2 regions of the Methylobacterium sp. WL64 genome follow, and region 2 is predicted to be linked to the other one. Evidence: predicted binding sites of a transcription regulator. Region 2 holds the regulator's gene; the other holds the start of a gene.
The links. The regulator PhoB, encoded in region 2, activates phosphate uptake and scavenging genes when phosphate is short. The targets are predictions, from matches to a motif close to TGTCATNNANCTGTCAT.
Positions count from the first base shown of each region.

Region 1: a site for PhoB is predicted at 2,732-2,748, ahead of FV242_RS20065 (UDP-2,3-diacylglucosamine diphosphatase). Genes of this name have one in related genera too.

Region 1 covers NZ_VRVA01000054.1:2,566-6,608, forward strand. The annotation lists gene FV242_RS20050 (membrane-bound PQQ-dependent dehydrogenase, glucose/quinate/shikimate family) at 1-2, shown strand, start outside; gene FV242_RS20055 (ribonuclease HII) at 130-768, opposite strand; gene FV242_RS20060 (glycosyltransferase family 1 protein) at 810-1,856, opposite strand; gene FV242_RS20065 (UDP-2,3-diacylglucosamine diphosphatase) at 1,868-2,683, opposite strand; gene FV242_RS20070 (aminotransferase class V-fold PLP-dependent enzyme) at 3,238-4,043, shown strand, end outside.
Region 2 covers NZ_VRVA01000006.1:36,786-40,828, reverse strand. The annotation lists gene FV242_RS05035 (protein-disulfide reductase DsbD) at 1-1,969, shown strand, start outside; gene phoB (phosphate regulon transcriptional regulator PhoB) at 2,015-2,710, opposite strand; gene phoU (phosphate signaling complex protein PhoU) at 2,885-3,607, opposite strand; gene pstB (phosphate ABC transporter ATP-binding protein PstB) at 3,923-4,043, opposite strand, start outside.

The DNA of each region.
Region 1 (4,043 bases), on a different contig from region 2:
GATCCGGTCCGCCCTGGGGCACGACGGGGTTTCCAAAGGGCTCAGTCCTTTGGCTGGGTTCGGGGGCGGAGCCCCCGAGGCCCGCAGGGTTCCACCCTGCACCCGCACAAGGTCTCGACCTTTTGAACCCTAGCCGAACCCGCGGGTGAAGCTGAGGCGGTGGTGCGGGCTTCGGCCCAACGCCGTCAGGCCAGCCCGGTGCAGGGCCGTGCCGTAGCCGACGTTGCGCTCCCAGCCGTAGCCCGGGTGGCGCTCGGCCAGCCGGCGCATCAGGTCGTCTCGGAAGACCTTGGCGACGATCGAGGCGGCAGCGATCTGCGGCACGAGGCCGTCGCCGCCGATGACGGCCCGGCCCGGCAGGCCCGGCAGGGCGTCCCGGCCATCGACCAGGACCGGCGCCGCGACCCCGAGGCGCGCCACCGCCCGCGCCATGGCGTCGAGGGTTGCGGCGCGGATGTTGATGCGGTCGATCAGGGCCCGGGAGCCCGCCGCCACGGCGACCCGGGCATGGGTCCGGATCAGCGGCGCCAGATGCGCGCGAACCGGTTCGGGCACGCGCTTGCTGTCGTCGAGGGCTGCCAGCATGGCCGGTGGGATCGCCGCGGGGTCGAACCAGACCGCCGCCACCACCACGGGGCCGCACAGCGCGCCGCGCCCGACCTCGTCACAGCCGATCACCGCGGGGTAATCCGCGGCCCGGGCCGGATCGAACGGTGGGGTGAGGGCGGGTTGTGTTCGTTTCGCGGGCGGCTGTTTCTGAACGGGCATGATGGCGCCGTCCTGCCATCTGGCGCCGCCGCCGTCACGGCTCAGGCGGCGTTCCGGGTGCCCCGCTCGCCGCCATGCGCCTCGATGATGTTGCCGAAGAACTGGTCGGCGCTGACGTCCCAGCCGCGGCGCAGCGCCTCCTGCCTGCACTCGGCCCGGGACAGGCGCAGCGCCGCGAGGGCCGCGGCACGCAGGTCCTGGTCCAGGATGCCGACCCGGGTCCCGCTCAGCACGTCGTTGGGGCCGGGCACCGGGAAGGCCGCGATCGGCAGGCCGCTGGCCATCGCTTCCAGCAGCACGATGCCGAACGTGTCGGTGAGGCTCGGGAACACGAAGGTGTTGCAGGCGGCGTAGACGGACGCGAGCGCTGCCCCGGTCCGGGTGCCGAGGAAGCGCGCCTCCGGGGCCAGGGCCTGCAGGCGCGCCCGGTCCGGCCCGTCCCCGACCACGACCTTCGTGCCGGGCAGGTCGAGGCTCAGGAAGGCCGCGAGGTTCTTCTCCACGGCAAGCCGGCCGACATACAGGAACAGCGGGCGGGGCAGGCCGGCGAGGTCCGCCGGCGGCGGCTCGCCGGGGGCGGCCGGCCGGAACCGCTTGGTGTCGACCCCGCGGGTCCAGCGCATCAGCTGGGAGAAGCCTCTCGCCTCCAGTTCCGCCTGCAGAGAGACGGTGCTGACCATGGTCCCGCGGGCCGCCCCGTGGAAGCGGCGCAGATAAGCGTAGGACCACGCCTCCGGCACCGGGAGGCGGGCGGCGAGGTATTCCGGAAACCGGGTGTGATAGCTCGTGGTGAACGGCAGGCCGTTGGCCAGGCAGTGCCGCCGGGCCGCGAAGCCGATGGGTCCCTCGGTGGCGATGTGGACGTGGCTCGGGCGTTCGGCCGCCCAGCGCTCCGCCACCCGGTCCCGCCCGGCCAAGGCAAGGCGGATCTCCGGGTAGCCCGGCAGGGGCAGGGAGCGGAAATCGGCCACCGAGAGCAGGGCCGTCTCGAAGCCGTGTTCGGGCGCCCGGCGGACCATCTGCTCCAGGGAGCGGACCACGCCGTTGACCTGCGGATGCCAGGCGTCGCTGGCGATGAGGAGCTTCACGCGTGGGGTCCTCACGCCACCGCGCGCCGGCCGTCCACCGGCCGCGGCGCAGCTTCGGTCTCGCGGGCCCGCAGGATGCTGGGATAATGCAGCACCTCGATCCGGCCGTCGTAATGCTCGATCAGGCCGGTGCAGGATTCGACCCAGTCGCCGGTGTTCAGGTAGCGCAGGTCGCCAATCGCCCGGTCGGCGGCGTGGTGGATGTGCCCGCAGATCACCCCGTTCGCGCCCTGGCGGCGTGCCTCCTCGGCCAGGATGGTCTCGAACCGGCCAATGAAGCTGACGGCGTTCTTCACCCGCAGCTTCGCCCAGGCCGACAGCGACCAATAGGACAGGCCGGCCCGCCGCCGGATCCGGTTGATCACGGTGTTGAGAGTCAGCGCCAGGGTGTAGGCGCCGTCGCCCAGATGGGCGAGCCAGGGCGAGTGCCGCACCACCATGTCGAACTGGTCGCCGTGGATGACCAGGTAGCGCCGCCCGTCGGCCGCCTCGTGGATCGCGGTCTCGGCGATCTCGATGCCGCCGAAATTCGTGCCCACGTAGTCCCGCAGGAACTCGTCGTGGTTGCCCGGCAGGTAGACGATCCTGGTGCCCTTGCGGACCTTGCGCAGAAGCTTCTGGACGACGTCGTTGTGCGCCTGCGGCCAGTACCAGCCGGAGCGCAGCTGCCAGCCGTCCACGATGTCCCCGACCAGGTAGACCGTGTCGGCGTCGTAATCCCTCAGGAACGACAGAAGGAGGCCGGCCTGGCAGCCGCGCGTCCCGAGATGCAGGTCGGACAGGAACAGCGTCCGGACCCGGACCGGCATCTCCTCATCCTCGGCCACGTCACCCTCCCGGCGGTCGAACGGTGCCGGGATCCAGAGCGCGATCACGTCTCAGTTTGATGACGCGGTACTGAATCGCTGTGGGGTGCCTTGGTGCGCCGCAACGGAAGTTCTCAAGTTCCGATAGCTGACGTTGCGATGCACAAAAAATTTTTTTACCGAGATCCCGAAGTTTTTCCGGTTTTGCTTCCCAGCTTCGCCGCCTCATAATACCAGACGACCGGTGGATCGGCGTGAGCCGGGCCGGACGCGTATAGGAAGGCGGCGAGGGCGGCCAGGGTGCCTTGAGACGAGGCGCCGTAGACCGGGACGGCATTTCGGAGGCGACCGGCGCGGGGGCGCGCCGCGACGCGAGCGGCAAGACGCCGCCTGCCGCTCCGCTGAGCCCCCCGATCCACGGATGACACGGATGGCGTTCGGGGGAGTTGCGGCCCGTGCCGCGCCCGCCGGCACCGCGTGCAGGAAGCTCGAGAAGGCCGCCGAAGGCGCCGAGAACGTTTGAACAAACCAGCGCGGGTCCGCCCGCGCGCAACAGAGTTTTTGGAGGAAACACCATGGCCGCAACCCGGCGCCCCGGTCGCAACCATCTCTTCATCCCGGGCCCCACGAACATCCCGGATCGCGTCCTGCGCGCGATGCACGTGCCGTCCGAGGATCACCGCTCGCCGAGCTTTCCCGAGCTGGTGAAGCCGCTGCTGCAGGATTCCAAGATGGTGTTCGGCTCGACCGCCGGAACCGTCATCCTGTTCCCGTCCTCGGGCACCGGCATCTGGGAATCGGCGCTGTCCAATACCCTGTGCCGCGGCGACAAGGTGCTCACCTCCCGCTACGGCCAGTTCAGCCACCTCTGGGTCGACATGGCCCAGCGCCTCGGCCTCGACGTGATCGTCCAGGACGAGGACTGGGGCGCCGGCGCTGATCCGCAGAAGATCGGGGAGGCCCTGCGCGCCGACAAGGATCACGCCATCAAGGCCGTGATGGTGGTCCACAACGAGACCGCAACGGGCGTCACCAGCGATATCGGCGCGGTGCGCAAGGCGATCGACGCCGCCGGCCACCCGGCGCTGCTGTTCGTGGACGGCATTTCGTCGATCGGCTCGCTGCCGTTCAAGATGGACGAATGGGGCGTCGACTGCGCCATCGCGGGCTCGCAGAAGGGCTTCATGCTCCCGGCCGGCCTCGGCCTGATCTGCATCAGCCCGAAGGCGCTTAAGATCGCCGAGGGCGGCACCGGCCGGAACGACCGGCTCGGCCACGCCTACTTCGCCTGGAAGGACCAGCTGGCCGCCAACGCCACCGGCTACTTCCCCTACACCCCCGTCCTGCCGCTGCTCTACGGCCTGCGCGAGGCCCTGGCGAT
Region 2 (4,043 bases):
CTACTGGCGCAACCCGGGCGATTCCGGTCTGCCCCCCGAAGTGACTTGGACCTTGCCGGCGGGCTTCAACGCCGGCGCGATCCGGTGGCCCGCCCCCGAGCGCATCGCGATCGCGACGCTGATGAACTACGGCTACGAGGGCGAGGTCACCCTGCTCGTGCCGGTCACGCCGCCGCCGAGCCTCGACCCGGCCGATCCGGTGCGGATCCAGGCCAAGCTGACCTACCTGGTCTGCGAGACCGAATGCGTCCCGGGCTCCGCCGACCTCGCCTTGACCCTGCCGGTGGGCGAGCCCCGGCCAGATGCCGGGCAGGCTGCCCTGTTCGAGCGGGCTCGCACCGCATTGCCCGCCCCTGCGCTCTGGCCGCTGCAACTCTCGAGTCAGGGCGACACGCTGCAACTCGACTTCGCCGCGGCCGGCCTAAAGCCCGAGTCTATCAAGGCCGCATCGTTCTTCCCCTATTCCGAGACCGCCATCGACAACGCCGCCGTCCAGGTGATGCGCGTCGATGCATCCGGCCTGCACCTCACCCTCGCGCGGAGCACCCCGACGGACCCGGCACCGGCCGCCCTGCCGGGCGTGCTCACCGTGGAGGAGACGACCGGCGCCGAAACGCATCGCCTGGCCTTCGCGTACGGGGACGAGCCGGTTGCACCGGTCCCAGTGGCTGCACCCGAGGCTTCCGCCGCAGCCCAACCGGTCGCCCCGGCCTTCGACGCGCTGACCCTGGCGACCGCGGCGGGCCTGGCCTTTCTGGGCGGGCTGATCCTCAACCTGATGCCCTGCGTTTTTCCCGTCCTGTCGATTAAGGTGCTCGGCCTCGTCCGGCATGCCGGCGAGAGCGCGGCGCGCGTGCGCCTGCACGGCCTCGCCTACACGGCTGGGGTGATGGCAAGCTTCCTAGGCCTTGCAGGCTTGCTGCTCGCCCTCAAGGGCGGCGGGGCCGCGATCGGCTGGGGCTTCCAGCTGCAATCGCCGGCCGTGGTGGCCGGGCTCGCCTATCTGCTGCTCGCCATGGGCCTGAGCCTGTCGGGGGTTGTCCATGTCGGCGGTCGGCTCACCGCCATCGGCGACGGGCTCGCCCGGCGCTCGGGTCTCAGCGGCTCATTCTTTACGGGCGTTCTCGCGACCCTGGTGGCAACCCCCTGCACGGCACCGTTCATGGGCTCGGCCGTGGGCTTCGCGCTGACCCAGAGCGCCGGAGTCGCGCTCGCGGTGTTCGCCAGCCTGGGCTTGGGCCTCGCCCTGCCCTTCCTGGCGCTGACCCTGTGGCCGCCGGCGCTGCGGGCGCTGCCGCGGCCGGGCGCCTGGATGGAAACCCTGAAGCAGGTTCTGGCTTTCCCGGTCTACGCAACGGTGGCGTGGTTGATCTGGGTCCTGGCCCAGCAGGTCGGCCCGCAGGGGCTTCTGGTGGGGCTGATCGGCCTCGTGCTGGTGGGCTTCGCGGCCTGGGCCTGGGAGCACGGGCGCGTCGCCGCTTCGCGGGTCGGACCCGTCGTCCAGGGCGTCGCGCTGCTGACGGTCGTCGCCGTCGGGGCACTGACCCTGACCCTCGATCGCGACCGGGCCGTGCCCGTCGCCCAGGCCGCCGCAGAGGGCGTCGAGCCCTTCACGCAGGCGCGTCTCGACGCCTTGGTGAACGCGCGGCGGCCGGTCTTCGTGAACATGACCGCCGCTTGGTGCATCACATGCGCGGTCAACGAGACGACCTCGCTGTCCACGAAGGTCGTGCGGGCCGCCATGAAGGATCGGGGTGTGACCTACCTGAAGGGCGACTGGACCAACCAGAACCCCGAGATCACCCGCCTGCTGGAGGCGCATGGGCGCAGCGGCGTCCCGCTGTACCTGCTCTACACGGGCACTGGGGAGGCACAGGTGCTGCCGCAGATCCTCACCGAGGGAACGGTGCTGGCGGCCTTGAAGGCGGTACCGGCCGCCCCCGGTAAGAGCGCAGCGCTGGCACGCTGACCGAGGAGGCAGGCGCGCCGTTCCGCCCCGACGGGCTGGAGGTCTTCAGGCTTCGAGGGAAAACGTCTCGTCGAAGGCGTATCCCGAGCCCCGCACGGTGCGGATCGGGTCGGCCTGCCGGGGGGCGTTGAGCGCCTTACGCAGCCGCCCGACATGCACGTCCACGGTGCGCTCGTCGATGTAGACGTCGTGGCCCCAGACCCCGTCGAGGAGCTGTTCACGGGAAAAAACCCGGCCTGGCGCCAGCATCAGGAATTCGAGCAGCCTGAATTCGGTTGGTCCGAGATGGAGTTCCTCGCCGGCGCGCCGGACCCGGTGGCCGGAGCGGTCGAGCTCGATGTCGCCTGCCGCCAGACGGTCGGCGACGTGGGCCGGCTTGGCCCGGCGCAGCAGCGCCCGAACGCGAGCCAGCAGTTCCGGCACCGAAAACGGCTTGACGATGTAGTCGTCGGCGCCGGTTCCGAGCCCGCGGACCCGGTCGCCTTCCTCGCCGCGCGCGGTGAGCATGATCACCGGCAGACGCTCGGTCTCGCGCCGGGCCCGGATGCGGCGGCACAACTCGATGCCCGAGAGGCCGGGCAGCATCCAGTCGAGCAGGACCAGATCGGGCGTGCGCTCGGCCAGGAGCAGTTCGGCGTCGTCACCGCGACTGGCCGAATCCACCAGGAATCCTTCGGCCTCCAGGTTGTAGCGCAGCAGGGTAGTCAGCGCCTCCTCGTCCTCAACGATCAGGACTTGCATGCTCACGTTCGATAACCTGTTCCGAATTCGGCACGCATCGAATCAACCGCGCCGGAGGGCCCGGACGCGCCGATGGTGCGGCAGGGGCCGCGATTCCTCAACCCACGCGCACTCCCACCGGGGCTTTGTCCCGCAGGTGGGAGTGCGCGCTGCGGAGGAACCGCGAACCGCATGTCACGGGGCCGTGGCGGCAGGCCCGACCGTCGCGTAGTTCGACGCGTCGTTCTTCGGCCGCTCGCCCGCCAGCGTCTCACCGGTGGCGAGGTAATGGATCGTCTCGGCGATATTGGTGGTGTGGTCGCCGATGCGTTCGACGTTCTTCGCGCAGAAGAGCAGATGCGTGCAGAACGAGATGTTGCGCGGATCCTCCATCATGTAGGTGAGGAGCTCGCGGAACAGCGAATTGTACAGGGCATCGATCTCGCCATCCCGCTCCCAGACATCGTAGGCCGCCTTGATGTCGCGGCTGGCATAGGCGTCGAGGATATCCTTGAGCTGAGCTTCCGCGAGGTCGCTCATGTGACGCACGCCGAGCACGATCTTCTGCGCAGGCGCCTGATCGGAGATCGCGACGACCCGCTTGGCGACGTTCTTGGCGAGGTCGCCGATCCGCTCCAGATCGCCGGACACGCGGATTGCCGAGATGGTCTCGCGCAGGTCGATCGCCAGCGGCTGACGCCGGGCGATGAGCAGCACTGCCCGCTCTTCGATGTCACGCTGGAGCGCATCGAGGCGCTTGTCGGCGAGGATCACCGCCTGGGCGAGCGTATCGTCCCGGCGGACGAGGGCATCGGTCGCCTCGGCGGCCATCTTCTCGGCGACGCCGCCCATCTCGGAAATCGAGCGACGCAGGTCATCCAGGTCGGTGTCGTAGGAACTGACGATATGGCCGGGCATGGTGGATCCTTCGATGGCGTCCCGCAAACCTTGATCCGCGAGGTCTGGCGGAAACCCGCCGCTGCGATCACGGATACCGTTGTACGTTTCCCGGTACCCAGTCCCTTGGATAGTTCACGTCATGATGCGAAGCGGAGCGGCTTTCGGTACGCGACAAAAACAACCGGAATAGGCCGATGTTCCCAGATCAACGCAACATGCCTCGGAGTAGCGCCCGGTCGAATTCCGGTCGGGCGCGGCTCCGCGTCTTGAGATCGACGCGCAAACATGTGCCGATTCGGTCATCAACTCTTCCGCGAAACTTCCGCGATTGGCTTAACCGAACCGCCCGGTGATGTAATCCTGGGTCCGCTGCTCCACAGGGTTCATGAACATGCGGTTGGTGGGGCCGAACTCGATCAATTCACCCAGGTACATGAAGGCGGTGAACTGCGAG